4 regions of the Streptomyces sp. NPDC056231 genome follow, and region 1 is predicted to be linked to each of the others. Evidence: riboswitches for the same ligand, from Rfam matches in the RefSeq annotation. Region 1 holds a riboswitch; each other region holds the start of a gene.
The links. Region 1 has a riboswitch for cobalamin ahead of cobN (cobaltochelatase subunit CobN). Riboswitches for the same ligand answer to the same signal wherever they lie in the genome.
Positions count from the first base shown of each region.

Region 2: another riboswitch for cobalamin. It lies ahead of ACNPQM_RS00720 (prenyltransferase/squalene oxidase repeat-containing protein); the one in region 1 lies ahead of cobN (cobaltochelatase subunit CobN).
Region 3: another riboswitch for cobalamin. It lies ahead of ACNPQM_RS27415 (ribonucleoside-diphosphate reductase subunit alpha); the one in region 1 lies ahead of cobN (cobaltochelatase subunit CobN).
Region 4: another riboswitch for cobalamin. It lies ahead of ACNPQM_RS12300 (ABC transporter substrate-binding protein); the one in region 1 lies ahead of cobN (cobaltochelatase subunit CobN).

Region 1 covers NZ_JBLVKW010000003.1:36,435-43,839, reverse strand. The annotation lists gene ACNPQM_RS03855 (adenosine deaminase family protein) at 1-665, opposite strand, end outside; gene cobN (cobaltochelatase subunit CobN) at 1,028-4,627, opposite strand; cobalamin riboswitch at 4,699-4,835, opposite strand; gene cobG (precorrin-3B synthase) at 5,065-6,357, shown strand; gene ACNPQM_RS03840 (precorrin-8X methylmutase) at 6,414-7,040, shown strand; gene ACNPQM_RS03835 (precorrin-2 C(20)-methyltransferase) at 7,043-7,405, shown strand, end outside.
Region 2 covers NZ_JBLVKW010000001.1:155,631-163,035, forward strand. The annotation lists gene ACNPQM_RS00695 (3-hydroxybutyrate dehydrogenase) at 1-547, opposite strand, end outside; gene ACNPQM_RS00700 (hypothetical protein) at 653-778, opposite strand; gene ACNPQM_RS00705 (ferredoxin) at 883-1,116, opposite strand; gene ACNPQM_RS00710 (aldehyde dehydrogenase) at 1,116-2,597, opposite strand; gene ACNPQM_RS00715 (MBL fold metallo-hydrolase) at 2,876-3,916, shown strand; cobalamin riboswitch at 3,948-4,082, shown strand; gene ACNPQM_RS00720 (prenyltransferase/squalene oxidase repeat-containing protein) at 4,189-5,457, shown strand; gene ACNPQM_RS00725 (SCO2322 family protein) at 5,499-6,140, shown strand; gene ACNPQM_RS00730 (energy-coupling factor transporter transmembrane protein EcfT) at 6,137-7,306, shown strand; gene ACNPQM_RS00735 (ABC transporter ATP-binding protein) at 7,306-7,405, shown strand, end outside.
Region 3 covers NZ_JBLVKW010000042.1:45,172-52,576, reverse strand. The annotation lists gene ACNPQM_RS27420 (ribonucleotide-diphosphate reductase subunit beta) at 1-644, opposite strand, end outside; gene ACNPQM_RS27415 (ribonucleoside-diphosphate reductase subunit alpha) at 644-3,034, opposite strand; cobalamin riboswitch at 3,178-3,310, opposite strand; partial or broken gene tnpA (IS200/IS605 family transposase) at 3,450-3,839, opposite strand; gene ACNPQM_RS27405 (RNA-guided endonuclease InsQ/TnpB family protein) at 3,914-5,131, shown strand; partial or broken gene ACNPQM_RS27400 (GNAT family N-acetyltransferase) at 5,147-5,395, opposite strand; partial or broken gene ACNPQM_RS27395 (N-acyl homoserine lactonase family protein) at 5,398-5,484, shown strand; gene mctP (monocarboxylate uptake permease MctP) at 5,558-7,207, opposite strand; gene ACNPQM_RS27385 (DUF3311 domain-containing protein) at 7,204-7,405, opposite strand, start outside.
Region 4 covers NZ_JBLVKW010000011.1:104,836-112,240, forward strand. The annotation lists gene ACNPQM_RS12290 (ISAs1 family transposase) at 1-596, shown strand, start outside; gene ACNPQM_RS12295 (hypothetical protein) at 593-1,420, opposite strand; cobalamin riboswitch at 1,701-1,824, shown strand; gene ACNPQM_RS12300 (ABC transporter substrate-binding protein) at 1,863-2,849, shown strand; gene ACNPQM_RS12305 (FecCD family ABC transporter permease) at 2,846-3,901, shown strand; gene ACNPQM_RS12310 (ABC transporter ATP-binding protein) at 3,898-4,686, shown strand; gene ACNPQM_RS12315 ((2Fe-2S)-binding protein) at 4,683-5,441, shown strand; partial or broken gene ACNPQM_RS12320 (enoyl-CoA hydratase-related protein) at 5,928-6,350, opposite strand; gene ACNPQM_RS12325 (hypothetical protein) at 6,534-6,836, shown strand; gene ACNPQM_RS12330 (hypothetical protein) at 7,012-7,179, shown strand.

The DNA of each region.
Region 1 (7,405 bases):
AGGTCGGGGTCCCAGCCGACCTCGTCGGCCAGTTTCTTGGCGTCGTCCGACGCCGGGGTCACCATGGTTTCCAGATAGAACTGGTTCTGCCTCGCGACGGTGTCGGCCACTTCGGCGAGCAGCTTGCCCCGGTGGCGCCAGGTCACCTCGCCGAACTTCCCGAACGTGTCGAAGAAGTGGTCGTGCCCGGACTGCCCCGGCGGGAAGTCCTGCATCGACCACGCCTCCAGTACCGCGCGGCGGAAAGCGGCATCGGTCAGGGCGTCGGACGCCGGTCGCCGGCCCGGACCGCACGGCGGCACCACCGCGGTCAGCGTCGTCTCTTCGATGCACAGACCGTCTTCCGCGGCGAGCGAGATCAGGTACTCGGTCGAGACGGCGCCGGACAGGTGGTTGTGCAGGTCCCCTCCCTTCGGCAGTGCCGTGAAGAAGGCCTTCAGCGCGGCCGGATCGTGCCGGATCGCGGCGAGCCGCGCGGAGGCCAGGCTCTCCCCGCGGGTGGGCGAGGGCAGCGGTGCGGCAGCGGGGGACCGAGTGGCGGCCACCGGCTGCGCGGCGGCGGGCAGCGAGCCCGACAGCAGGGACAGGACGGCGAGGGCGCCGAGACCGATCGGGGCCAGCAGGCCACGCGGGCGGCGCACGGAGCGGCGGTTCACGGAGATCACCTGCGCATGATCCCGAGTTCCCCCGACGCTGAACGCGCGACGGGCGGTCACCCGTCAGGGACCACCCGGCCGAGTGATCACGCCAGACGTCCTGCCGATTCTTCCCGGCGGTCCACGGGCGTCCGGCGCACGCACCTGTTCGCCGGCCGCCTGCTTTTCGGCCGGCACGGGTCCGGTACGGCCTGTTCCCTCACGGGCGGCCGTCCGACCGCCCTCCGGAGGGACGGCCGGCCGGGCGGCTCACGCGTGACCGGCGGCGGTGCGGCCGGACCGGACGCGGGGAATCCGGCGAGAGGACGGCGCGGGCGGGTGTGGCGCCCCGTGCGGAACGGAGCGCCACACCCACGTACGCCTGTCGGCCCTCAGTCCTCGCCCTCCAGGTCCCCCTCCGTCTCCAGGAACGCCTGGCGCAGCGCCTCCAGTACCGCTGGGTCCGGCTTGGCCCACATGCCGCGGGACTCGGCCTCCAGGAGCCGTTCGGCGATGCCGTGCAGGGCCCAGGGGTTGGCCTGCTGCAGGAATTCGCGGTTGGTCGGGTCCAGGACGTACGTCTCGGTGAGCTTGTCGTACATCCAGTCGGCGACCACGCCCGTCGTCGCGTCGTAGCCGAAGAGGTAGTCGACCGTCGCGGCGAGTTCGAAAGCGCCCTTGTAGCCGTGGCGGCGCATCGCCTCGATCCACTTGGGGTTGACCACGCGGGCGCGGAAGACGCGGGACGTCTCCTCGACGAGGGTGCGGGTGCGGACCGTCTCCGGGCGGGTGGAGTCGCCGATGTACGCCTCCGGGGCGGTGCCGCGCAGGGCGCGGACCGTGGCCACCATGCCGCCGTGGTACTGAAAGTAGTCGTCCGAGTCCGCGATGTCGTGCTCGCGGGTGTCCGTGTTCTTGGCGGCCACGGCGATGCGCTTGTACGCCGTCTCCATCTCGTCGCGGGCCGGGCGCCCGTCGAGTTCGCGGCCGTAGGCGTAACCGCCCCAGACGGTGTAGACCTCGGCGAGGTCGGCGTCGGTGCGCCAGTCGCGGCTGTCGATGAGCTGGAGGAGACCCGCTCCGTAGGTGCCGGGGCGGGATCCGAAGATGCGGGTGGTGGCCCGGCGTTCGTCGCCGTGTTCGGCGAGGTCGGCCTGGGCGTGCGCCCGGATGTGGTTCTGCTCGGCCGGTTCGTCGAGGGAAGCGGCGAGACGTACCGCGTCGTCGAGCAGGCCGATGGTGTGCGGGAACGCGTCCCGGAAGAAGCCGGAGATGCGCAGCGTCACATCGATGCGCGGACGGCCCAGCTCGGCGAGGTCGATCGGTTCCAGGCCGGTGACGCGGCGTGAGGCGTCGTCCCAGACCGGGCGGATGCCGAGCAGCGCCAGTGCCTCGGCGACGTCGTCGCCGGAGGTGCGCATCGCGCTGGTGCCCCAGAGGGAGAGGCCGACCGAGGTGGGCCACTCGCCGTTGTCGGTGCGGTAGCGCTCCAGGAGCGAGTCGGCCAGGGCCTGGCCGGTCTCCCAGGCGAGGCGGGACGGGACCGCCTTCGGGTCGACGGAGTAGAAGTTGCGGCCGGTCGGCAGGACGTTGACCAGGCCGCGCAGCGGGGATCCGGAGGGGCCCGCCGGGACGAAGCCGCCGTTCAGGGCGTGGACCGTGTGGTCGAGTTCGGCGGTGGTGGCGGACAGCCGGGGGACCACCTCGCGGGCGGCGAAGTCGAGGATGTCCGCGACCGGTCGGGGATGCGATGCCGTGACGGTCGCGACCGCCGCCGGGTCCCAGTCCGCGTCCTCCATCGCCTGGACCAGGGCGCGTGCCTGCTCCTCGGCCTCGTCGGCGGTGGTGCGGGTGGCAGCGGACTCGTCCAGCCCGAGTGCCTCGCGCAGGCCGGGCAGCGACGCCGTACCGCCCCAGATCTGGCGGGCGCGCAGGATCGCCAGGACCAGGTTGACCCGGTCCGCACCGGCCGGGGCACCGCCCAGGACGTGCAGGCCGTCGCGGATCTGGGCGTCCTTGATCTCACAGAGCCAGCCGTCCAGATGCATGATGAACTCGTCGAAACCCTCGTCGTCCGGGCGGTCGTCGAGCCCGAGGTCGTGGTCGAGCTTGGCGGCCTGGATCAGGGTCCAGATCTGGGCGCGGATCGCGGGCAGTTTCGCCGGGTCCATCGCGGCGATCTGGGCGTGCTCGTCCAGGAGTTGCTCCAGGCGCGCGATGTCGCCGTAGCTGTCCGCACGGGCCATCGGCGGCACGAGGTGGTCGATCAGCGTGGCGTGGACGCGGCGCTTGGCCTGCGTGCCCTCGCCCGGGTCGTTCACCAGGAACGGGTAGACGAGCGGGAGATCGCCCAGTGCCGCGTCCGGGCCGCAGTCCGCGGACAGGCCCGCGTTCTTGCCGGGCAGCCACTCCAGGTTGCCGTGCTTGCCGAGGTGGATCATCGCGTCGGCCGCGAAACCACCGTCGTCCCGCGCCGCCGCGATCCAGCGGTACGCGGCCAAGTAGTGGTGCGAGGGCGGCAGATCGGGGTCGTGGTAGATCGCGATCGGGTTCTCGCCGAAGCCGCGCGGCGGCTGGATGAGAATGAGGAGGTTCCCGCGGCGCAGGGCGGCGAGCACGATGTCACCCTCCGGATTGCGGGAGCGGTCCACGAACATCTCGCCGGGCGGCGGACCCCAGTGCTGCTCGACGGCGTCGCGGAGTCCGTCCGGGAGCGTGGCGTACCAGCGCCGGTAGTCGGCGGCCGGGATACGGACCGGGTTGCGGGCCAGCTGCTCCTCGGTCAGCCACTCCTGGTCGTGGCCGCCGGCCTCGATCAGGGCGTAGATCAGCTCGTCGCCGTCGCCGGAGACCAGGCCGGGGAGTTCGTCCTCGGGCCCGAAGTCGTAGCCCTCGGCGCGCAGTCGCCGCAGCAGGGCGACGGCGCTGGCGGGGGTGTCGAGCCCGACGGCGTTGCCGATACGGGAGTGCTTGGTCGGGTAGGCGGAGAGGACGAGTGCCAGGCGCTTGTCCCCGGCCGGGATGTGGCGAAGCCGTGCATGGCGTACGGCGATTCCGGCGACGCGTGCGGCGCGTTCGGTGTCGGCGACGTACGCGGGCAGTCCGTCCTCGTCGATCTCCTTGAAGGAGAACGGGACGGTGATCAGCCGGCCGTCGAACTCGGGGACCGCGATCTGGCTGGCCGCGTCGAGCGGGGAGACACCCTCGTCGTTGTCCTCCCAGTCGCTGCGCGAGCTGGTCAGGCAGAGCGCCTGCAGGATCGGTACGTCGAGTCCGGTGAGCGCACCCGCGTCCCAGGACTCGTCGTCGCCGCCCGCCGATGCCTCGGCGGGCCGGGTGCCGCCCGCGGCGAGGACGGTGGTGACGATGGCGTCGGCGGCGCGCAGTTCGTCGATGAGTGCGGGTTCCGGGGTACGCAGCGAGGCGACGTACAGGGGGAGGGCGCGAGCGCCCGCGTCCTCGATCGACCGGCAGAGCGTGTCGACGAACGCGGTGTTCCCGCTCATGTGGTGGGCGCGGTAGTAGAGCACCGCGACGGTCGGGCCGTCACAGGTGCGCGCGGTGCGCTCCAGGGGTCCCCAGGACGGTGCGGGCGCCGGGGGCTCGAAGCCGTGGCCGGTCAGCAGCACGGTGTCGGACAGGAACCGGGCCAGCTGGTCCAGGTTGGCCGGGCCGCCGTGCGCCAGGTAGGCGTGGGCCTCGGCGGCGATCCCGATCGGGACGGTGGAGGCGGCCATCAGCTGGGCGTCGGGGGCCTGTTCGCCGGTGAGGACGACGACCGGCCTGCCGGTGGCGAGGACCTGGTCGAGCCCTTCCTGCCAGGCGCGGACACCGCCGAGGAGGCGTACGACGACGAGGTCGGTGCCGTCGAGGAGAGCGGGGAGGTCGTCGAGCGGCAGGCGCGAGGGGTTGGCGTAGCGGTAGGTCACCGGACCGTCCGCGGCGCGGGCGCTGAGCAGGTCGGTGTCGGACGTCGACAGGAGCAGGATCATGCGGCGTCGGGCCTTCCTCGGGGTGTCCACGCCCCGGGCGGTGTCGGAATGAGGTCTCCCCTGCTCGAGCGGCGCCGAGAGCTTGGGGAAGGGAGTTCCTGACTCGCCCGGCCGTCCAGACCGGACTCACAGTGGCGGGACCGCGCCGGACTCGCACCGGGCTTCCTCCCCTATCGCCGTCTCAGAGCCTGTCGGGTGACCTCTGATCGGGCGGCCACGCCCTGGCACGCACGCTTCCCGCGTTGCCGAAATGTCCTGGTAGCTCCGCTACGAGGACATCCCGCCGCCTTGGAACCGCACGCACCAGGCCGCGTCCGCTATCCGATCGAAGGTCACCCGACAGGCTCTCAGGCGATGTCGGGCCGGATGGCCCGCTGCTAGGCATAGTAAGGGCCGTACATCGGATGGGATTCATACAGCTCAGAATGATGGTCGGTATGCTCGCCGCCATGTCCACTTCCGACACCCCGCCATCGGCCCCGGGGGAGCCCGTCTCCCGTGACCGCGGCGATGCCTGCCCGGGTTCGCTGCGGCTCCACCGGGCGGACGACGGCGCGCTGGCGCGGGTCCGGGTCCCCGGTGGCGTGCTGACTGCCCGACAGGCGGACGCGCTCCACGCTGCCGCGCGGGAGTTGGGCGACGGTGAGCTGCATCTCACTTCTCGGGGCAATGTCCAGTTGCGCGGCCTCGGCCCGGAGTGCGGCGGACGGCTCGCCGAACTCCTGGGCGGGGCAGGGCTGCTGCCGTCCCGGAGCCATGAGCGGATACGCAACGTCGTGGCCTCCCCGCTCTCCGGGCTCGACGGCCGGGGCCACCGGGACGTCCGGCCGTGGCTGACCACGCTGGACGCGCTGTTGTGCGGAAGTGACAAAGCGGCCGGGCTGTCCGGCCGCTTTCTCTTCGCGCTGGACGACGGCCGTGGTGACGTCGATGCCCTGGGTGCGGATGTGACGTTGCTGGGGCAGAGCGACGGGAGCGCGCTCCTGCGGATCGGGGCCGCGGAGGCAGTGCTGAGGGTCCCCGGGGGCGATGCGCCGCGCGCGGCGCTCGTCGCCGCCGAGGCGTTTCTGGCGGCGGCGCGGGAGACGGGCGCCTGGCGGGTGAGCGAACTGCCTTTCGCGGCAGAAGAGTTGCTGGAGCCGGTGCGGGTGGCGCTGGGGGTGGCCGGTGCCGCGGAGCGCGTACCGCAGGCGACGGCGGCGCAGGAGCCCGCGTACGGCGTCGTCGGCACCGCGGCCTGTGTGGGAGTGCCGCTCGGGCGGCTCACCGCTGCGCAGTGGACGAGCCTGTCCCGCGTGGGCCGCGAGCTGCGGCTGACCCCGTGGCGGAGCGTCGTCGTGACGGGCGTGACGCCCGGCGAAGCGGCGGCTCGGCTGCGCGAGTGGGATGCGGCCGGACTGATCACCGGACCCGGCTCCGCGTGGACGGGGGTCGGTGCGTGCATCGGCCGGCCCGGCTGTGCGAAGTCGCTGGCAGATGTGCGGGGCGACGCGGAGGCCTTCGTACGGGCCGCCGGAGAGCCCCTGGCCGGGCAGCTCCCCGTTCACTGGTCCGGCTGCGAACGCCGCTGCGGTCACCCCAAGGGCGCCTGGGCAGACGTCGTCGCCGTTCCGGGCGGGCACCAGGTGGCCCAGGTCCGCGGCGGCGAACGGGGCGCCCCCGTGACGGTCCACGGCAGCCCGTCCGACCTGGCCGCCGCGGTGAACGCCGCCCGCCGCGCCCGTATCTGAACCACCGACCCGAGGGCGCTGCAGCCCGACCACCGACCGGAGAGAGCGAAACCACCGTGTTCCAGTACGAGAAGGACGGACCGGCGATCTACCGCCAGTCCTTCGCCACCATCCGCGCCGAGGCGGATCTCGCGGGGCTGCCCGCCGACATCAGCCAGGTCGCGGTCCGCATGATCCACGCCTGCGGCATGGTCGACCTCGTACGCGACATCGACTTCACCCCGGGGGTCGTGGCCGGTGCCCGCGCGGCGCTGCGCTCCGGTGCGCCGATCCTGTGCGACGTGGCCATGGTCGCCAGCGGGGTCACCCGCAAGCGGCTGCCCGCCGGCAACGAGGTCATCTGCACCCTGTCGGACCCCACGGTCCCCGATCTCGCCAGGAAGCTGGGCACGACCCGCAGCGCCGCGGCGATGGAGCTGTGGCGGGACCGCATGGAGGGGGCGGTGGTGGCCGTGGGCAACGCACCGACCGCCCTGTTCCGGCTGCTTGAGATGATCGAGGAAGGTGCTCCGCGCCCGGCCGCCGTCATCGGTGTGCCCGTCGGCTTCGTCGGGGCCGCCGAGTCCAAGGACGCCCTGGCCGACCATCCGTCCGGTCTGGAACACCTGGTCGTACGGGGCCGTCGCGGCGGCAGTGCCATAGCCGCGGCCGCGCTCAACGCGATCGCCAGCGAGGAAGAGTAAGAGTGAGCGAGCAGAACACGGGCCGGCTGTACGGGGTGGGGCTCGGTCCCGGCGATCCGGCACTGATGACCGTACGCGCCGTGCAGATCATCGCCGAGGCCGATGTCATCGCCTATCACAGCGCCCGTCACGGACGGTCCATCGCGCGCTCCATCGCCGCCGAGCACATCCGCGCGGACCACATCGAGGAGAAGCTGGTCTATCCGGTCACGACGGAGACCACCGACCACCCGGGCGGCTACCGGGGTGCGATGGAGGAGTTCTACGGCGAGGCCGCGGCCCGGCTGGCCGTGCACCTGGACGCCGGGCGGACGGTGGCGGTGCTCGCCGAGGGCGACCCGATGTTCTACGGCTCGTACATGCAC
Region 2 (7,405 bases), on a different contig from region 1:
GTGCTGCTTCCAGGGCGACCACCTTGCTCAGTCCCTCCAGTGCGTGCTTGGCCGATACGTATGCCGATTTGTACGGGCTGGCGCGCAGCCCGTGGACGGACGAGATGTTGATGACGCGCCCCCAGCCGCGTTCGTACATGCCGGGCAGGGTGCGGCGCAAGATGCGGAACGGTGCTTCCACCATGACGCGGTGGATCAGGGCGAAGCGGTCCGGTGGGAATTCGTGCACGGGGGCGACATGCTGCAGCCCCGCGTTGTTGACCACGAGGTCCGCGTCGTCCGGCAGGGAGTCCACCGCCTCGGGCACGGACAGATCGACGACCCGGGCCGTTCCGCCGATCCGCTTCGCCAGCTCCTCCGCCGCTTCGGCTGCCTTGTCCACGACGTACACATGGGCGCCCGCGGCGGCGAGAGCCTGCGCGCAGGCCTGTCCGATGCCACTCGCCGCACCGGTCACCAGGGCGGTGCGCCCGGCGAGGAACCGGTCTGCGGGCGGGGGGACGGTGAGCGGGGCGGGCCCGGGTTCCGGGCGCTGGGGAGTCTCCATGGTCGTCACCGTAAGGAGGCGGAAGCCCACGTCACACGGGGTCGGTGCACACACCGATGCGTGTCGGCATGGTGCCGGCGTACATGGTGCGGGACGACAGGGCACTCAGTGGGCCGTGTCCGGCGTCGCCCGCTGCCACGCGGCCGGACTCTCCTCCAGCTGTGCCACCGAGGAGGCGCCGACCAGCGGGACGGCCGGGACCTCGCCCCGTCGTCCGGTGCGTGCGATCACAAGGCGGAGGGCCGCCCCGATACCGGTCGTATCGGGGCGGCCCGGCAACGCAGCGAGCGTGCGTGCCGGACGCCGCCCGGCAGACGGGACTTGCGGAACACGCCCTAGTCCTCCGGCGGGAAGACCACCTCGCCCGAATCGGCCAGCGTCAGCGTGATCGCTTCGACGGGACATCCTTCCGCCGCCGCGAGCACCCGCTCATTGGCGTCGGTCTCCGGATCGCCCGGGTGGGACTGACGGGCCGAGTCCAGCCGGAATCCGTCCGGAGCGTGGTTCACGCACATCCCGGAGCCGATGCAGACGCTCCGGTCGACCTCCACATGCCAGCGGTCCCCCATCACGCCTCCTGCGGGCCGGGCTGCGCGGGTTGGTACCCGGCGGGCAGATGGATCATCTTGTGCTCGAAGTACTCTCCGTACCCCTCGGGTCCGAACTCCCGCCCCAGGCCGGAGTTCTTGTAGCCGCCGAACGGCCCGAGCATGTCGAGGCTGAAGGTGTTCACGCTGTACGTGCCCGTCCTCACCCGGCGGGCGATGTCGATGCCGCGCTCGGTGTCGGCGGTCCAGACGCTGCCGCTGAGCCCGTACTCGGAGTCGTTGGCGATCTTCACCGCCTCCGCCTCGTCGCCGTACGGCAGCAGGCAGATGACCGGCCCGAAGATCTCCTCGCGGGCGATGCGCATGGAATTGTCGACGGATCCGAAGAGGGTCGGCTCGACGTACCAGCCGCGTTCCTGGGAGGCCGGACGGCCGCCGCCCGTAAGGACCTTGGCGCCTTCCTCCTGACCGATCCGGATGTAGTCGAGGGAGCGCTGCTGCTGGCGCTGCGCGACCAGCGGGCCGAGTTCGGTGGCGGGGTCGAGCGGGTCACCGACCTTCAGCGCACCCGCTGCGGCGGCGAACGCCTCGGCGGTCTCGTCGTAGCGGGAGCGCGGGACGAGGATGCGGGTCTGGGCGACGCACGCCTGGCCGTTGATCATCCAGGCGAACGGGACGATGCCCGCGACGGCCGTGTCCAGATCGGCGTCGGGAAGGATGACAGCGGCGGACTTGCCGCCGAGCTCCAGGGTGACCCGGGTGAGGTTCCGGGAGGCGACCTCCATGACCCGGCGGCCCGCCGCGACCGAGCCGGTGAACGACACCTTGTCGACGCCGGGATGCCCGACCAGGTACTCGCTGACCTCACGGTCCGCCGGAAGGATCGACAGCACCCCCTCCGGCAGCCCCGCCTCGGCGGCGATCTCGGCCAGGATGTAGGCGTCCAGCGGGGATTCGGGCGAAACCTTGAGCACGGCGGAGCAGCCGGCCAGCAGGGCGGGCGCGAGCTTGGCGGCAGCGGTGAACTGCGGGACGTTCCACGGCACGACGGCCGCGACCACCCCGACCGGCTCCCGGCGCACCAGCAGCGGCCCGAGAGCGCCGTCGCGGCGCTCCTCGTACGGGAAGGTGCGGGCGACAGTGATCGCCGCGTCCCACACCATCATCGCGGCGAGCGACTGCACCATCACGCTGGAGCTGTACGGAGTTCCGTTCTCGGAGCTGATGACGCGGGCGATCTCCTCGTACCGCACGGCGAACGCGTCCTTGATCCGCGTGACCACCTCGATCCGCTCGTCCAGGGACGCGCGCGGCCAGGGCCCTTCGTCGAAGGCCCGGCGGGCAGCGGTGACGGCCCGGTCCACATCCGCTTCGCAGGCGTGCGGCACCCGGCCGATGACCTGCTCGGTGTGGGGCGATATCACCTCGATGACGTCCCGGCCGAGCGGATCGACCAACTCCCCGCCGATGAACAGTTTTCCGTGTTCCACAAGCTCGGTCATGGCTGCTGCCTCCCGCGACCCGGCACGTACCGACTCCGCACCTGACTTCACACCTGACTCCGTGTCAGAACTGATATCAGTTCCAGTTCCAGGAGTCCACGCATCGGACATCCACCACATCTTCCCCTTCGATCCGCGGTGACCGGGGGAACTACGTTCCCTCGCTGACCCGTTGACCCGAAACCGATAGCCGTCCTGGGCTACTAATGGAACGAGTTCTCGTTACAGTGGGCGTGGCGCAACACAGCCGCGGGCGGGGACGGGAGAGGGGAAGCCCCATGACACAGGTGACCGAGCACGGTGGCGGCGTGTGGTCCATCAAGGTCCCGATCCCGGACAACCCGCTCGGCCACACCCTGGTGCACGTCCTCGACACCGATCGCGGGCCGGTCCTCGTCGACACCGGCTGGGACGACCCCGACGCCTGGGACACCCTGGTCGCCGGAGTCGCCGCCGCGGGTGTGGACATCGCCGGCATCCACGGCGTGGTCATCACCCACCACCATCCCGACCACCACGGACTCTCCGGACAGGTCCGCGAGGCGTCGGGGGCGTGGATCGCGATGCATGCCGCGGACACGGCGATCGTGCGCCGTACCCGTGAGTCCGAACCGGGCACCTGGCTGACCTACCTGGCGGCGAAGCTCGCCGCGGCCGGCGCACCCGAGGAGCACCTCGCCCCGCTGCGCGCCGCCCGCACGGGCGGCGGCCGGATGCGCACGCTACCCGGACTGCGCGCCGCCCTTCCGGACCGGGAGATCGTCCCCGGCGAGCTGCTCGACCTCGCGGGCCGGCGGCTCCGGGCGATCTGGACGCCGGGCCACACCCCCGGCCATGTCTGCCTGCACCTGGAGGAGGACCATCCGGCCGATCTGCCCGGCCGCGGCCGCCTCTTCTCCGGCGACCATCTGCTGCCCGGGATCAGCCCCCACATCGGGCTGTACGAGGACCCGGACGACGCGGCGGTCACCGACCCCCTGGGCGACTACCTGGACTCACTGGAGCGCATCGGCCGGCTCGGGGTCGCCGAGGTGCTGCCCGCCCACCAGCACGCGTTCACGGACGCGGCGGGACGCGTACGGGAACTCCTCGACCATCACGAGGAGCGGCTGACCGGACTGCTCGCTCTGCTCGCCACCCCGTTGACGCCGTGGCAACTGGCCGAGCGGATGGAGTGGAACCGGCCCTGGGAACAGATCCCGTACGGCTCGCGGAACATCGCCGTCTCCGAGGCGGAGGCCCATGTGCGCCGGCTGGTGAAGCTGGGGCGCGCGGAGGCGGTGCCCGGCAGCGGGCCGGTGACGTACGTCGCGGTGTGAGGCAGCCCTCCGCCCGAGGTGAGCGTGCTACGTCCCGGTAGAGTGTGCGAGTCGTCATCATGCCCGTTCAGGGGGAAGCCGGTGCAAATCCGGCACTGACCACGCAACCGTGAGCCGCCGACACAGCGGTGAGTCGGGCTGCCCTGTCCGCGGTCGTGACCGGCTCGCGTCACCGGAACCCCGGTGACCGGCACCGTCGAGGAATACGGGGCCGGAGCCTGGTGCCTGTGTGTGCCTGTGCCCGGTTCCCCACAGGAGAGGCCCAGCCCGCCATGACCGTACGCCGCAGCGCAGCAGCGCTCGCCGCCATCGCCACCGTGCTCTGTGCGGCCGCTGCCCCGGCCGCGGTCGCGGCGCCGTCTCCCTCCCCCACCCCGTCCGTCGCGCTGCCCTCCGGGCTGTACGGCACCAAGGACCCGACGTACGACGGGGTCTGGCGGCAGTCGCTGGCGTTCCTCGCCCAGCGCGTCGAGGGGGTCGTGCCCGCGACGAAGTCGGTGGACTGGCTGATCGCCCAGCAGTGCGCGAACGGCGCCTACGCCTCGTACCGCGCCGATGTCTCCAAGGCGTGCGACGCCAAGACCACGCTGGACACCAATGCGACCGCCGCCGCGGTGCAGGCGCTGGCGGAGGTCGGCGGGCACGGCGACATCGTCAACAACGGCGTCCGCTGGCTGAAGTCCATCCAGAACGAGGACGGCGGCTGGGGCTACAACCCGGGCTCCCCCAGCGACGCCAACTCCACCTCGATCGTGATCGGCGCGCTGGCCCGGCAGGGCCAGCGGATCGGCGACATGACGAATCCTGGCGGCAAAACCCCGTACGACGCGCTGCTCGCTCTCGCGATCCCGTGCGGCGGCCCGGACGGCGGCGCGTTCGCCTACCAGCCCGACAAGGGCGGGAAGCTCGCCGCGAACGCGGACGCCACCGCGGCCGCCGTGCTCGGCTCGATGGGCAAGGGGATGGCCGCCGGAGACAACGCCGCGGTCGCAGGCAAGCCGCCGGCCTGCCGGAAGGGCGACGTCGTCAAGCCGGAGCAGGCCGCCCGGAACGGCGCCTTCTACCTCGCGGACGCCCTCGCGAAGAACGGCAACCACCTGAACCTGCCGCCGATGCCGGGCGCCGACGACACCACCCCGCAGCCCGACGTCGGCAACACCGCGGACGCGGTCGTCGCCCTGGCCTCGGCCGGCCACAAGAACAAGGCGGCCGGCGCGGTCGGCTGGCTGCAGAAGAACTCCAGGAGCTGGGCCGAGGAGGGCGGCCCCGCCGCCTACGCCCAGCTGGTCCTGGCCGCGCACGCGACCGGCGCCGACGCCCACGACTTCGGCGGCGTCGACCTGATCCGGGAACTGAACGCGAGCGGACCCGCGCCCGCCGCCGTCATCACGCCCAGTGAGACCCCGGACGACTTCTCGGCCGAGGCCGGCACCAGCGACGACGCCGGTCTCGGAGTGTGGTGGCTGGTCGGTATCGGCCTCGCCGCCGGTGCGGGTATCGGCTTCCTGATCAGCAGCCGCCGGAAGCCCCAGCAGCCGTGAACCGAGCGGGAAATCGTGCGGGGAATGCGTTCGGCGGACGGGTGGCCGTCGCGCTGCTGCTGGTGCTCGGCGCCGCTCTGACCGTGCTCGGCGCGGGCACCGCCCATGCGGCCGGCTACCGCTACTGGTCGTTCTGGGAGGGCAAGGGGTCCGGCTGGGCCTATGCCACCCAGGGCCCCTCGCTCGTCCGGCCCGCCGACGGGTCGGTGCAGGGCTTCCGGTTCTCCGTGAGCGAGGACTCCCAGGACTCGGCGAAGCCGCGCCGCGCCCCCGACTTCGCGACGGTCTGCGCGGACACCCCCGCCAAGGGCGGCACCAAGCGCGTCGCGCTCGTCATCGACCCCGGCGCGCCGGCGGACGCCCCGGCCGGGGAGACACCGCCCGCGCTGCGCACCGCCTGCGCGCAGGTGGCCCCCGGGGCGAGCACCGCCGAGGCGCTCGCCTCGGTGGCCAAGCCGCTGCGCTACAACAGCGATGCCCTGCTCTGCGCGATCTCCGGCTACCCCGCCTCGGGCTGCGGCGAGCAGGTCTCCGGCGGCGGGCACACGGCGTCCGCCTCTCCCTCGTCCACCCACCCCGGGAACGGGCGCAGCGGTCCGTCCACCGGGGTGCTCGTCGGGCTCGGTGCCGTCCTGCTGCTCGGCATCGCCGCCGTCCTGCAGGCCCGCCGCCGACGCGGATGACCGCCTCCCCCGGCGCGGCCCGGCTCAGCCATGCGCTGCGGGCGCCCGCGGCGACCCGCAGCAATGCCCTGCCCGCCGGGGCCTGGTGGCTGTGGGCGCTCGGGCTGGCCACCGCCGCGTCCCGGACCAGCAATCCGCTGCTGCTCGGACTGCTGGTGGGCGTGGCCGGGTATGTCGTGGCGGCGCGCCGTACGGACGCGCCGTGGGCGCGTTCGTACGGGGCGTTCATCAAGATCGGGCTGTTCGTCGTCGCCGTTCGGCTGCTGTTCTCCGTCTTCCTCGGCTCGCCGATCCCCGGTACGCACCTGGTGTTCACTCTCCCTGAAGTCCCGCTGCCGGACTGGGCGCAGGGCGTCAGGATCGGCGGCCGGGTCACCGCCGAGCAGCTGCTCTTCGCGCTGTACGACGGGGCGAAGCTGGCCACGTTGCTGATCTGCGTCGGCGCGGCGAACTCGCTCGCCAACCCGGCCCGGCTGCTGAAGTCGCTGCCGGGTGCGCTGTACGAGGCGGGAGTCGCCGTCGTCGTCGCGATGACGTTCGCGCCGAACATGGTCGCCGATGTGGCGCGCCTGCGCACCGCACGTCGGCTGCGGGGCCGCCCGACCGGGGGCATCCGGGCCGTTCTGCAGATCGGACTGCCGGTGCTGGAGGGTGCGCTGGAGCGGTCGGTGGCGGTGGCGGCGTCGATGGACGCGCGCGGGTACGGGCGTACGGCGCAGGTCCCGCCCGCCGTCCGGCACACCACGAACGTCCTCACCCTCGGCGGTCTGCTGGGGGTCTGCGCCGGTACCTACGGCCTGCTGGCCTCGCAGGGTGCGGTCTACGGGCTGCCGCTGCTGCTCGCCGGGCTCGTCGCCGCTGCGGCCGGGCTGCGGCTCGGCGGCGCCCGCTCGGTCCGTACCCGCTACCGGCCCGACCGGTGGGGTGTGCGGGCCTGGCTGGTGGCGGGGTCGGGTGCGGTGGTCGCGGCGGCGATGATCCTGGCGGGCAGCGTCGACCCGGAGGCGCTGCACCCCGGGGTCGTCCCCCTGGTCGCGCCGGTGTTCCCGCTGTGGCCCGCTGCGGCGGTGCTGATCGGGTTGCTGCCCGCGGTGGTGGCGCCCGCGCCACCACCGGCGGGTGGTCCGGCCGACGCTCCCGTCGCGCACTCCGAGAAGGGACAGTGATGATCCGGTTCGAGCAGGTCTCGGTGCAGTTCGAGGGCATGGCGCACCCCACCCTGTCCGGCGTCGATCTGACGGTCCCGGAGGGTGAGTTGGTGCTGC
Region 3 (7,405 bases), on a different contig from region 1:
ATCGTTTCGTCACGGAAGACCCAGTTGGTTCCCGTGGCGAGGCCGTGCAGCAGACCGCGCGAGCGGAACCAGTAGACGTACGCGAACGCGCCGTAGAAGAAGAGCCCTTCGATGCACGCCGCGAAGCAGATCAGGTTCAGCAGGAAGCGACGGCGGTCGGCCTGCGTCTCCAGCCGCTCGATCTTCTCGACCGAGTCCATCCACTTGAAGCAGAACTGCGCCTTCTCGCGGATGGAGGGGATCTCCTCGACCGCGTCGAACGCGGCCGCACGGTCGTCAGGGTCGGGCAGATAGGTGTCGAGCAACGTCAGATAGAACTGGACGTGCACGGCCTCCTCGAAGAGCTGACGCGACAGGTACAGCCGCGCTTCCGGGGAGTTGATGTGCTTGTACAGGGTCAGCACGAGGTTGTTGGAGACGATCGAGTCACCGGTCGCGAAGAACGCGACGAGCCGGCCGATCATGTGCTGCTCGGCGGGTGTCAGCTTGGCGAGATCGGCGACGTCGGAGTGGAGGTCGACCTCCTCGACCGTCCAGGTGTTCTTGATCGCGTCGCGGTAGCGCTCGTAGAAGTCCGGGTAGCGCATGGGCCGCAGGGTCAGTTCGAAGCCCGGGTCGAGCAGGTTCTTGTCGGTCGAGCTCATTACTGGCAGGCCTCGCAGGACTCGGGGTTTTCGAGGGAGCAGGCGATCGCGTCCGCGTCGGGAGCCGAAGCCTGCTGTACGGGAAGGGCGGCCGCGGCCTGGCCGGATGCAGCCCGGGCGATCCGGGTGGCCGGGCGTGAGCGCAGGTAGTACGTCGTCTTCAGCCCCTGCTTCCAGGCGTACGCGTACATCGAGGAGAGCTTGCCGATCGTCGGCGTCTCCAGGAACAGGTTCAGCGACTGACTCTGGTCCAGGAACGGCGTACGCGCCGCCGCCATGTCGATCAGACCGCGCTGCGGGATCTCCCACGCCGTGCGGTAGAGCGCCCGTACGTCCTCCGGGATCCAGGCGAAGCCCTGTACCGAGCCGCTCGCCTCGCGCAGCGCCTCGCGGGTCCGCGCGTCCCACACGCCAAGCTGCTTCAGCTCGTTCACCAGATAGGCGTTGACCTGGAGGAACTCACCGCTGAGCGTTTCGCGCTTGAAGAGGTTGGAGACCTGCGGCTCGATGCACTCGTACACCCCGGCGATCGAGGCGATCGTGGCGGTCGGAGCGATGGCGAGCAGCAGCGAGTTGCGCATGCCGGTCTTCGCGATCCGGGCGCGCAGCGCGTCCCAGCGCTCCGGCCAGCTCAGCTCGGTGTCGTAGTGGTCGGGGTGCAGCACGCCGCGGGCGGCGCGTGTCTCGGACCAGGCGGGCAGCGGCCCGGACCGCTCGGCGAGGTCGCAGGACGCCTCGTACGCGGCGAGCATGATCCGCTCGGAGATCTTCGTGGAGAGCGCGCGGGCCTCGGGGGAGTCGAACGGCAGCCGCAGCCGGAAGAAGACGTCCTGGAGCCCCATCGCGCCCAGCCCCACCGGACGCCAGCGGGCGTTGGAGCGGCCGGCCTGCTCGGTCGGGTAGAAGTTGATGTCGACGACCCGGTCGAGGAACGTCACGGCGGTACGGACGGTGGAGTCCAGCCGCTCCCAGTCGATGCCGCCGTCGGCCACGAACGAACCGAGGTTGACCGAACCGAGGTTGCAGACGGCGGTCTCGCCGTCGTCGGTGACTTCGAGGATCTCGGTGCACAGGTTCGACGAGTGGACGACGCGGCCCGGCTCGGCGGTCTGGTTGGCCGTCCGGTTGGAGGCGTCCTTGAACGTCATCCAGCCCTGGCCGGTCTGGGCGAGCGTCCGCATCATCCGGCCGTACAGCTCACGCGCGGGCATCGACTTGCGGGCCAGGCCCTTGGCCTCGGCGGCCCGGTAGGCGGCGTCGAACTCGTCGCCCCACAGATCGACCAGCTCCGGCACGTCGGCGGGGGAGAACAGCGACCAGTCGCCGTCCGCGTCGACCCGGCGCATGAACTCGTCCGGGATCCAGTGCGCCAGGTTGAGGTTGTGCGTACGCCGCTGATCCTCGCCCGTGTTGTCGCGCAGCTCCAGGAATTCCTCGATGTCGGCGTGCCACGTCTCCAGGTAGACGGCGGCGGCACCCTTGCGGCGGCCGCCCTGGTTCACTGCGGCGACCGAAGCGTCGAGCGTCTTCAGGAACGGCACGATGCCGTTGGAGTGCCCGTTGGTGCCGCGGATCAGCGAACCGCGGGCGCGGATCCGGGAGTACGAGAGGCCGATGCCGCCCGCGTGCTTGGAGAGCCGCGCCACCTGGTGGTAGCGGTCGTAGATGGAGTCGAGCTCGTCCAGCGGTGAGTCCAGCAGATAGCAGGAGGACATCTGCGGGTGCCGGGTGCCGGAGTTGAAGAGTGTGGGGGAGGAGGGGAGGTAGTCGAGGCGGCTCATCAGACCGTACAGCGCGGCGACCTCGTCCAGTGCGCGCACCGACTCGTCCTCGGCGAGGCCGGCGGCGACACGCAGCATGAAGTGCTGCGGCGTCTCGATGACCTGGCGGGTGAGCGGGTGGCGCAGCAGATAGCGGCTGTGCAGTGTCCGCAGCCCGAAGTAGCCGAACCGGTCGTCGGCGCCGTCGGCGAGGGACTGCTCGACCAGCGCGTCGAGCCGGGCCGCGTGGAGCGCCACGAACGCGGCCGTACGGTCCGCGATCAGACCCTCGCGGTGGCCGACGGCGACCGAGGCGGAGAACGACAGCGCGCCCTGACCGGCTGCCTCGTCCGCGATGGTGCGGGTCAGGAGGCGGGCGGCGAGCCGGGAGTACGCGGGGTCCTCGGCGATCAGACCCGCGGCGGCCTCGGTGGCCAGCGTGCGCAACTCCGACTCGTCCGACGCGGCGTTGCGTCCGCGCAGCGCGGCGGCGGCGACGCGGCCGGGGTCGGTGTCGGGCAGATCGGCAGTGAGGTCGGTCAGGGTCCGCAGCAGTGCGGTCCCAGGTCCGTCGTTCGTGGTTCCCGCGGACTCGGCGACTGAAGCCGGATCGGCTGGCGCGATGGTCACGTGGTGCTCTCCCTCGCTCGGCTCGGGGCCGGCGGGTGAGCGGGGCAGCCACACGGAGGCATGCCCGAAGAAGGAGGGCAGCACTGCGTGCGGCGTCCACCGGCCCATCCGCGAGGCCCGGACGTCTGGGCGTCCGGATCGGTCGAGCCGGACGCGCTGTCGGCAGGTCCTCGGACTTTCAGGGTGCGCAAAAGGGACCCGAATATACCGTTGCGGGACAGTTCCGGATTCGCACCGGATTTCCCTGCAGCGACAGCGAGCATGAGCATACATGTGGGGGCCGCCCGATGAGGCGGCCCCCACATGTTGTGTCGTACGGGTTCAGCATGATCGTACAAGGAGCCCCGATGCTTGGGCCCGGGAGGAATTGTTTCCCGTGGCTCGTAGGTGCGGAGTGCTGGAACAGTTTCGAAGGTCAGGTGGGTCGTTTCTGTTGCTCGATGTACTCCTTGATGAGGGACAGGGGTGCCCCGCCGCAGGACGGGGCGAAGCGGGACGGTGACCAGACAGAAGTGCTGGCCCCACAGGTGCTTGTGGGTGGGGTCGGGCGAGTCCTGTCGGAGGTGGCGATTGGAGGCGTCCTTGAGGCAGCCGGCGAGTTCGGAGAGCGCGACTTTGGGCGGGTAGTGGACCAGGAGATGAACGTGCTTGGTCCTGTTTGCCGTTGAACTCGACCAGCGTGGTACCGAAGTCCGCTTACGTCCCCCCATGACCTGCGCGCAGCGCATCAGGATCTCGTCGGTGAACACGCCCCGCCATATGTGGGGATGAAGACCAAGTGGGCGTGCAGGGTGTGAATGATCATTCTTCCTCCGTGTATATCGGTGTGTAGTGCCTAATCTCAGGACGTGGGTCAATCTTGGGCGTTAGTCTGGCCGGGTGAAGCTGGTGGTGCAGGTCAAGCTCTTACCGACGTCCGTGCAGGCGGCGGCACTTGAGGCGACCCTGCGTGCCTGCAACGAGGCAGCCTCGTGGGCGAGTGAGGTTGCGTTCGAGAGGGCAACGTTCCGGAACTTCGCGCTGCGCGAGCACACCTACGCCGAGGTGAAGGAGCGGTGGGGGCTGGGAGCGCAGGCCGCCCAGCACGTGATCAAGAAGACCTGCGACGCGTACACCACGCTGCAGGCGAACCTGCGGGCGGGGAACCTCGGCAGGCCCGGCACGAAGCGCCACCGCCAGACCACCGGCAAGCCGGTCTCCTTCCGGTCTCATGCGGCCCAGCCCTATGACGACCGGATGCTGTCCTGGCAGATGGACACGCGCACCGTCTCGATCTGGACGACTGCCGGGCGGGTCAAGGGAGTCGCGTTCACCGGCAGTACGGAGCAGCTGGCCACCCTCGCCCGCTATCGCAAGGGTGAGTCGGATCTGGTGTGCCGGGACGGCTGCTGGTACCTGGTCGCGACCTGCGAGGTGCCCGAAGCGGAACTGAATACCGATCCGGTGGATTTCCTTGGGGTTGATCTGGGGATCGTGAACATCGCCACCACTTCGGACGGCCGCATCATGGCCGGACGGCAGTTAAACCGCATGCGGCTCCGCGACCGGAAGCTGCGCACCAAGCTGCAGAAGAAGAACACCAAGTCCGCCATGCGCCGCGCCGTACGGCGGCGCCGCAAGGACGCGCGGCGGGCCCGGGACATCAACCACAAGATCGCGAAACATATCGTGGCCGAGGCTGAACGCACCTCGCGCGGAATCGCCCTGGAAGACCTCACGGGCATCCGGGCGAGGGTACGGCTTCGCAAGCCCCAACGGGCCACGCTCCACACCGGGGCCTTCGCCCAGCTGGGAGAGTTCATCGTGTACAAGGCCCGCCGGGCAGGAGTGCCGGTGGTGTACGTCGACCCGGCGTACACCTCCCGCACCTGCGCCCAGTGCGGGCACATCGACAAGGCGAACCGGGTCTCCCAGGCCCGGTTCGTGTGCCGGTCGTGCGGATTCGTTGATCACGCCGACCGGAACGGCTCCCGCAACATCCGCGCCCGCGCGTGGACGTTGTGGCGACGCGGGGCCCCGTCAACGGCCCCTGCCGTCCCGCCTCCACGGCGGACGGCTGAACGCGGACAACGCATCACCGCCAGTGATGTCGCGTAACGCAAGCCCATCGCCTCAGCGACGGGTAGTTGACAGGCTCAGGCTGTACGTGAGCAGCGGGAGACCTGGAATGGGATCCCAGTCGCGCTCCGGAGTCCGTACGAAGCCCAGGCGGCGGTAGCCCCGGTGGGCCGCGAGCATGGCCGGCGTCGTCGACAGGACGAGCCGCGCGATGCCTTCCGTGCCGGGAGCCCGGTCGATACGGGCCTGTACGAGCGCCTCGCCGGCGCCAAGGCCGCGCGTCTCCCGTGCGACGGCGAGCATTGCTGGAGCGGCTCACCGACTTCGACCCCCGACGCGTGCTCTTCGCACACGACTGCTCGGTCTGGGAGCCGCCCCGTCGGAGCGGCTGAGAACATCCACCCCAGGCGATACCCGGTTACCCAGGACAGGACTGGACCCTTCGACAAGATTTTCAGCAGTCTTCTAGCCGGCGGATGGGCTCGCGTCGGGTGACGGGCTCGACTCGGGCCTGGCCGAGGGGAGTTCCACCTGGACGCCCGGGTCGCCCGCGTCCGCCGTGTAGTCCGCCGGGGAGGTCTCGTCGACGCCCGCCGGGGCCTTCACTGCGTTCAGGACGAAGGTCAGTACCAGGGTCACCACACCGTTCAGCACGAACGCCGTCAGACCGATGTAGCCGATCTCGCCGATCCCCGGGATTTCCTTCGAGGAGCCGCCGAAGTGCGCCTGGGTCGGGATCGCCACTCCGTACGCGGCGAGCGTGCCGTACGCCATGCCGACCGCCCAGCCCGCGAGCAGCGCCCAGCGGTGGAACCACCGGGTGAACAGGCCGCCGACCAGCGCCGGGAACGTCTGCAGGATCCAGATCCCGCCGAGCAGCTGGAAATTGATCGCGACCGTCTTGTCCATGGTGAGGACGAAGGCGAGCGCGCCGACCTTCACCAGCAGCGACACCAGCTTGGAGACCTTGGTCTCCTGCTCCGGGGTCGCGTCGGGCTTCAGGAAGTCCTTGTAGATGTTCCGGGTGAAGAGGTTCGCCGCGGCGATCGACATGATCGCGGCGGGCACCAGCGCGCCGATGCCGATGGCGGCGAACGCGACACCCGCGAACCAGTCCGGGAACATGTTCTCGAACAGCTGCGGGATGGCCAACTGGCCGTTATCGACCTGGATCCCGGCGGCGATCGCCATGAAGCCGAGCAGCGCCAGCAGGCCCAGCATCAGCGAGTACAGCGGCAGGATCGTGGTGTTGCGCCGGATCACATTGCGGCTGCGGCTGGAGAGCGTCGCCGTGATCGAGTGCGGATACATGAACAGTGCCAGCGCCGAGCCCAACGCCAGAGTGGCGTAGGTCCATTGTTTGGCCTCGGCGGGAGCCAGCGCGCCGGTCGGTTTCCCTCCGGGCGGGCCCGCGAACTTCTCCTGCGCGGCGGCGAAGATGTCGTGGAATCCGCCCAGCTTGATCGGGATGTAGATGATCGCCACAGCGATGACCAGGTAGATCAGCCCGTCCTTGACGAACGCGATCAGCGCGGGGGCGCGCAGCCCGGAGGAGTACGTGTAGGCGGCGAGCACCGCGAACGCGATCAGCAACGGCAGGTCCTTGACGAACCAGTTGGTGTTCTCGCCGCCGCCGACGCCCATCACGTCCAGCACCGCCTGGATGCCGACGAGCTGGAGCGCGATGTACGGCATCGTGGCGAGGATGCCGGTGACGGCGACCGCCAGCGACAGACCCTTCGATCCGAAGCGACCTCGGACGAAGTCCGAGGTGGTGACGTACCCGTGCCGGTGCGAGACCGACCACAGGCGCGGCAGGAAGGTGAAGATCAGCGGGTACACCAGGATGGTGTACGGGACCGCGAAGAAGCCGGCCGCTCCTGTTGCGTAGACCGCGGCGGGTACGGCGACGAAGGTGTACGCGGTGTAGAGGTCGCCGCCGAGGAGGAACCAGGTGACCCAGGTGCCGAACGACCTGCCGCCCAGGCCCCATTCGTCCAGGCTGGCCTCGTTCTCGGCCTTGCGCCAGCGCGCGGCCATGAAGCCGATGACCGTGACGGCCAGGAAGAAGAAGATGAAGACGCCGAGCGCGACGCCGTTCACGCCGTCCTTCATGCCGACGCACCCCCCTTGCGGGCGCGCTGGTCACGCTGCCAGAGCTTGTACGCGACCATCGTGAGCGCCGTGGAGATCAGCACCCAGACCAACTGGTACCAGTAGAAGAACGGGATGCCGATGAAGGTGGGGTCCACCTTCGCGTACGAACCCACCCAGAGCATCGCCACGAACGGGGCGGCGAGACAGAGGGCGATG
Region 4 (7,405 bases), on a different contig from region 1:
TGCGCCGGCAGCTCAAAACCCTTCCCTGGCAGCAGATTCCGTTTCAGGGCCGCACCCAGGGCATCGGCCACGGCCGCTCGGAGATCCGCCGGATCAAGGTCGCCACCGTGAACAGCCTCCTTTTCCCCGGAGCCCGCCAGGCCGTCCAGATCAAACGCCGACGCACCGACCGCAAGACCGGCAAGACCACCGTCAACACGGTCTACGTCGTCACCAGCCTGACCGCCGAGCAGGCCACCGCGGCCCAGATCGCCGAACTCGTACACGACCACTGGAAGGTCGAGGCCCTGCACCGCATCCGCGACACCACCTTCGCCGAGGACGCCTCCCAACTGCGGACCAGCAACGCGCCCCGCACCATGGTCACCTGGCGCAACCTCACCATCGGACCCCTCCGCGCGGCCGGAGTGAAGAACATCGCGGCCGGCCTCCGCCGCAACGCCCGCGACCCTCGCCGCCCCCTCACACGGCCTGCGGGTGCGCGAACGCGCCGGCCACGGCACCGAGCGTCTGACCGCCGCGATCGATCTCGCGATCCAGGCCCTGGGGCCCGCACCGGCGGAACCTGCCTGATGAGGGGCACCGGGAGGTGTTAGCACTGAGAGGCGTCCTGCTTGGCGGCCTTCGCTCGGTCACCTTCCGGCATCGCGGCCCTCACCAGCTCCGCGGAGCGGATGGTGCGGGTGCCCCGCGAGACCCTCAGCCGCACCTGGGCGCCGGTCGCGATGCCCTGCGAGGCCGCGGGCAGCGCCCAGGCGGTGGTCACGTCCGTGTTCCCCTCGTCGAGGGCCAGGAACCGGGCCACCTCCTTGCCCTTGCGCGACTCCATCCGCAGCACCTCACCGGTGATCGTGTCGGGCTCCCGCCGCTCCAAGCAGGCGAGTGCCAGGAAGTACGTCGCCAGCACGCCGAAGGCCGCGATCGCCGCCAACTCGCCGAGCAGGGGCCCCTCGTGGGCCGCCGCATCGCTGAACCAGCCGTGGCTGCCGCTCGCGAAGTTGCCGGGCATCATCGCCAGGAACGCCACGAGCAGTGTCCAGCGGCTGAACTTGCCGGCCACCACAAGGCCGAGCAGCGCGCTGCCCACCCAGCCGGCGCTCAGCACCAGTCCCGGCCGGCGCAGCGAGCCGCCGCTGTGCGCGTCGACTGCGACCGCCCAGTCGGGCTGCCGCAGCATCGCGAAGGCGCAGAGGCCCACCGCGACCACGCCCGCCGCGGCCGCCAACTGCAGCAGCCGGATCGTCGAGCCGCCGAAGCCGGGGCGCAGCCGCGGGTAGCGGATCCGCACCGGGCGCCAGGTCCCTCCGTATGAGGACCAGACGCGTCGCCGGTCTCCGGAGTCGAAGCCAAGGAGCCGGCCGGTCAAGCTGGTGACGCCGAGCGCGGTCCCGTACGCGAGATAGCGGTCCCATACCGTCACGGATGCAGGCGGCAGCTGGGCGAAGTCCTCGTGCGCCGTCAGCCAGGCTCGCAGTCCGGCCCAATGCCCAAAACCGGCCGGGCCTGGACGAACTTTCCGTGGCGAACCGCATCTGTCCCACGTCCAGTTGGTGAGGAAAGAGACCCGCGAGAGCGTTCGAGCCTGCGGTTCCGAGCGTAACCGTCCGCATTACCGGTCGTCGTCGCGGACATCGGCGTCCAGGGCCGGCCATGGTCGGTAGTGCAAGGGTCAGGCCCTGCCGGAATACACGGTCTGACAGAATGGGCTTCGAAACTCAGGCGACGTGCGTCAGGAAACCGGTGTGAATCCGGTACGGTCCCGCCACTGTGACCGGGCTGCAGCAGCCCGGAAGCCAGATACTGGCCGCGCCGCCTTCTCGTACGACCCAGGGGACGAGGACATCCCCCGGAAAGGCTCGGCCATGCCCCGGATCCGCCGTGTACCACTCGCACTCATACCGCTGCTCCTCCTGCCGCTCACCGGCTGCGGCTCCGGAACGGGCGGCGAGAGCAAGGCAGAAGCCGCACCGGCCGCCGACGGTTTCCCCTACACGGTCACCAACTGCGGTACGAGGACGACCTTCGACGCCCCGCCGAAGCGGGCTGTCACCATGAACCAGCACGTCACCGAGGTCATGCTGGCCCTCGGGCTTCAGGACCGGCTGGCCGGGACGGCCTACCTGGACGACAGCATCCTGCCGAAGTACCGGTCCGCGTACGCCGGAACCAAGGTGCTCGCGAAGGAGTACCCCTCCAAGGAGGTGCTGCTCGGCGCCAACCCCGACTTCGTCTACGGCGGGTACAGCAGCGCCTTCGACAAGGCCAAGGGCCGGGACCGGGCGGGGCTCCAGAAGGACGGCATCAACACCCGGCTGAACATCGAGAACTGCGCCAAGGGCAAGGTCGGTATCGATCAGCTCGCCACCGAGATCACCCAAGTCGCCCGGGTCTTCGGCGTACCGGAGCGCGGCAAGAATCTGCTTGCCGAGGAGCGGCAGAAGATCGCGACGGTCGAGGCAGAGCTCAAGGGCTCCTCGCGTCCCTCGGTGTTCGTGTACGACTCCGGCGACAGCTCCGCGTTCACCGCGGGCGGTAAGGGCATCGGCAACGAGATCGTCCGGCTCGCCGGGGGCAGGAACGTCTTCGCGGACCTCGACGCCACCTTCGGCGACGTGTCCTGGGAGCAGGTCATCAAGCGCAAGCCCGAGGTGGTCGTGATCTACGACTACGGAGGCACCACGGTGGCGGCCAAGAAGAAGCGGCTGCTGAACGATCCGGCGCTCGCGGACGTGCCGGCGATCAAGAATAAGAAGTTCGCGGTACTCCCGCTGTCCTCGGCCGTGCTCGGTGTCCGGGTCGCCGACGCCGTGCAGGGCCTGGCCGGGCAGCTGCACCCCGGCACTCCGTGAGCGCGGAGTCCGCCCGCCCCGGTCCGAAGTCCGTCCTCCGCTCGACCCCCGTCGTGATCGGCGTTCTCACGGTGCTGCTGCTCGCGGCGGCGGTGGCCGGTCTGGCGCTCGGCCCGGTACGGATTCCGCCGGGCGAGGTACTGAGTACGGTCCTGGGTGGTGAACGCACCGGTGCGTACCCGACGATCGTGTGGGAGGTGCGACTGCCCAGGGTGCTGCTCGGGGCCGTCGTCGGCGCCGGGCTGGCCCTGTCGGGCACGGTGCTCCAGGCGCTGGTGCGTAACCCGTTGGCCGATCCGTTTCTGCTGGGCGCCTCGTCCGGGGCATCAGCGGGCGCTGCCGTGGTCGTCGTGATGGGGGTCGGCGCCGGGGCGGCCACCGACGTGGCCCTGCCCATTGCCGCGTTCGCCGGGTCCATGGCCGCGCTGGTCGCCGTCTACGCGATGGCCCGGCGCGGCGGCACCATGACAACGGGCCGGCTGATCCTGGCCGGGGTGGCGATCCAGTACGTGCTGTCCGCGTTCACCAGCCTGATCCTGGTGCTGTCCTCCCGGGCCGAGCATGTGCGGGCGATCCTGTTCTGGACGCTGGGCGGCCTGGGTGGCGCCCGTTGGGACCAACTGGCGCTGCCCGCCGCAGTATTGGGCGTCGGGGCCGTACTCCTGATCAGTCTGGCCCGTCCGCTGGATCTGCTGCTTACTGGGGAGGAAGGGGCCCGCAGCCTCGGCCTGGACCCCGGACGCTTCCGGGGCGGCGTCTTCGTGCTGGTGTCACTGATCATCGGCGTGCTGGTCGCCTACAGCGGGGCGATCGGCTTCATCGGCCTGATGATTCCGCACGCCGCCAGGATGATCGTCGGCGCGTCCCACCGCAGACTCCTGCCGGTGACCGCGCTCGGCGGGGCCGTCTTCCTGCTGCTGGCCGATCTGCTGGCGCGGACCGTGGCAGCCCCCGAAGAGATTCCCGCCGGGGTGATCACTGCCCTGGTGGGCGGCCCGTTCTTCCTCTGGCTGCTGCGCCGCTCCAGCCGTACCGAAGGAATCACCGGATGAGCCCGGCACCGTCCCCGACGGCGCTCGCCGCCGACGGGATCAGCTACGAGGTGGCCGGCCGTACCCTTCTCGACGCGGTCACGCTGGACGCCGCCCCCGGCGAGACGGTCGGCCTGGTCGGGCCGAACGGCAGCGGCAAAACCACCTTCCTGCGCTGCGTGTACGGCGCCCTGCGCCCCGCGGCGGGTCGGGTCCTGCTGGACGGAGCGGACGCCGCGGCCCTCGGTGTGAAGGAACGGGCCCGCCGCGTCGCCGTCGTACCGCAGGACAGCCCCGGTACCTTCGGCCTGACCGTACGACAGGTCGTGGCAATGGGCCGAAGCCCACACAAACGGTTCTGGGAGCAGGACGACGCCGACGACGCCCGCCGCATCGACCAGTCGCTGCGGCGCGTCGGCGCGGCGCCCCTGGCCGACCGGCGGTTCGAAGAGCTGTCCGGCGGGGAACGGCAACGGGCCTTGATCGCCCGCGCCCTGGTCCAGGAACCGGGGCTGCTGGCGCTCGACGAACCCACGAACCATCTGGACATCCGCTACCAGCTGGAGATCCTCGGCCTGGTGAGAACGCTGGGCACCACCAATCTGCTGGTGCTGCACGACCTCAACCTGGCCGCTTCCTACTGCGACCGGTTGTTCGTCCTCAGCGCCGGACGACTGGTGGCGTCCGGCTCCCCGCACGCGGTACTGACGGAAGAACTACTGGCCGAGGTCTACGGGATACGATCCCGGATCGGCGTCCACCCGGTCACCGGCTCCCCCAACGTCGTCTACCTCCCGCTGTCATGAGTGACGACACTTTCCCCGTCTGGACGCCCTTGCCGCACGGGCCACGCTGGCAGGTCACTGAAGGCGAACCGTCCGCGAGCGAAGCAGGGCTGTGGCTGGCAGCCGACCGACTGGCCGATCCGGCGGGCGTGGAGCTGTCCGGTCTGCTGGAGCGCGAGCGCACCGGCAGCGGCCATCGCACCGGGCATGCGACCGCGCTGACCCTGATGGCGGTGTACGCGGGCTGGGTCACTGCCGCCGCCGTGCTCCATTGGGCGCTGTACGACGAGGTCCCGGACATGCGGTCCGGCAATGTCCTGGTGCGCCCCGCCACGCACGGGATCGGCGGAGTCCGGGTGCGCAGGGCCCGGCTGCTGGTGCCCCGGGCCGGGGAGGACTCCGTACGGCTGCTGCACCGAACCGTGCTCGACGGACATCTGCTGCCCATCGCCGATGCGCTGCACCGTCGTACCCGCGCCGGGGCCAGGCAGTTGCGCGGCGGTATCGCCCATGGCTGCGCCACGGCGCTGTGCGCGTACGGCACCCGGGTGGATCTGCTGACCGCCCGCTGGCGGCAGTTCGTGGACACCGCACCCGGCGGACTCGAAACGCTGGGCGAGGTGGTGCGGATCCGACTGCCGGACGGCCCGGAACGGCTGGTCTATCTGCGCAACACCTGCTGTCTGTACTACACGAGTGCGGAGGCGGTGCGCTGTGCGAGCTGTTGTCTGACGAGCCGCGAGGAGCGACTACGGGCTTACACGAGGCCGAAGTAGAACCAGCGGGCTCCTGGGATCCCAGACGCCGGTTCCAGCGAAAAACGGCGTGCGGACCCGGCGGGGACGACCTCTGCATCGCACCGTTGGACGAGCCAGACGGCCAGGGCGAGACCGACTGCGGCGAGGGTCGAACGCAGCCACTCGATACGACGGCCATACCTGCGGGTCAGACCATGTATCTGCTCCGAGAAGGCCCGGCGCGGACACATGACGTTCCGGCATCGGAATCGGAATCGCCAAACTCGCAATGGGAGTAGGGCGCTTTGTCCAGCGCTTGGTACGTCGGCGGGAAACCGTGGGCAGGAGCTGTGAACCCGGGTTGACCAGGCCCCGAATCCCAGGCAGACGGCTCCGGCTGCGGTACGGGACGTCCTGCTGATGTACCGCGAGTGAATCGTCGGCAGTGTGGACACATGGACACGGGTACGCGTGGGCCGCTCGGCGCAACAGGCAATTGTCCAGGGCGATGCGGTGGCCTGCGGGTCAGCGGTGGGTGAACACCGGTGGGCGCTTCTCCGTAAAGGCCGTCATGTCCTCCCTCTGGTCGGCGGTGGCGAAGACGGCGTGGAAGAGGCGGCGCTCGAAGCGGAGCCCTTCGGCAAGGGTGGTCTCGAAGGCACGATTCACGGCCGCTTTCGCCATCATCGCAACCGGTGCGGACATGGCGGCCACGGTTTCGGCGACGGTCAGCGTCTCGGTGATCAGCTCGGCCGCGGAAATGATCCTGGAAATGAGGCCGGCGCGTTCCGCTTCGTCGGCGTCCATGGTGCGGCCTGTAAGGCACAGATCCATGGCCTTGGCCTTGCCGATCGCCCGGGTCAGCCGCTGGGATCCGCCGATGCCTGGGATGACGCCGAGCCTGATCTCAGGCTGGCCGAAAAGTGCCGTGTCGGCGGCGAGAAGGCAACCCGACACCAACTGATAATGACTTCCATATTTAATTATCGGATGCCAACTCAGCAGACCGGACCGGAGCCCGCCCACCCGTTCGCCTCACTCTTCGCGGCAACCCGTTCACTCGCACGGCAAATAGCCGATATACGTTACTTTCGGCATAAATCGTCCACCTGGGAGCTACAAGGAGTCGCCATGTCCACAGCCACCGACCACCGCACCCACGAGAACCACCTCCACACCCACGGCGAGGGATGCGGCCACGTCGCTCTCCCTCACGGCGACCACACCGACTACGCGCACGACGGACACATCCACCGCACACATGGAGACCACATCGACGAGTGCAGCACTCCAGGCCACGCCGTCCACGAGGGCCATGACCATCAGCACGGCGAGAACTGTGGACATGTCGCCGTACCGCACGCGGACCACGTGGACTATGTCCACGACGGCCACCGCCACGCCGCCCATGACGGTCACTGGGACGACCACTGAGGGACGCGAACGCGGAAGCCAGCGACGGCTCCAACCCGGCCGCCGCCCCGCGACAGTGACGTACGGACCCCGACGGCCGCCCTGCTTCTCACCGGGCGACCGTCTGCGTTTCACCTCGACCGGCTCCCCGAATCCCCGCACAGGAGTGGCGGCGACGACGCTCAGCAGCGACCACATGGACGCTCTCGACGCCCAGTGGGACGGCACGGACCTCGGCCCTATCAGCCCCTACTACGTCACAAGGATTTCGTTCGCCATCTACGTGGTCTGCAGAGCGGTGGGGGCCTACCGCACCCGACGCTGGGGATCTCGCACGCCCTCTCTGCGGATCGCCTGGACCTGACGTGCCGAGGGCTGGTGTCTCGCACCGGCCTTCGCATCGGCGGGAAGTCGTGGGGCCGTCGCGGGACGCCCGTCGGCACGGGCCGGCGGGCGCGGGAGCGGGAGCGGGAACGGGAACGGAATGATCCTGCCGGGACCGGGCCGGTCAGTGACCGGCCACGACGCCGGACAGTTCGTTGGTGCTCTTCGGCAGGGTCACGGACGTGAGCTTCTCGCCCGAGTCCAAG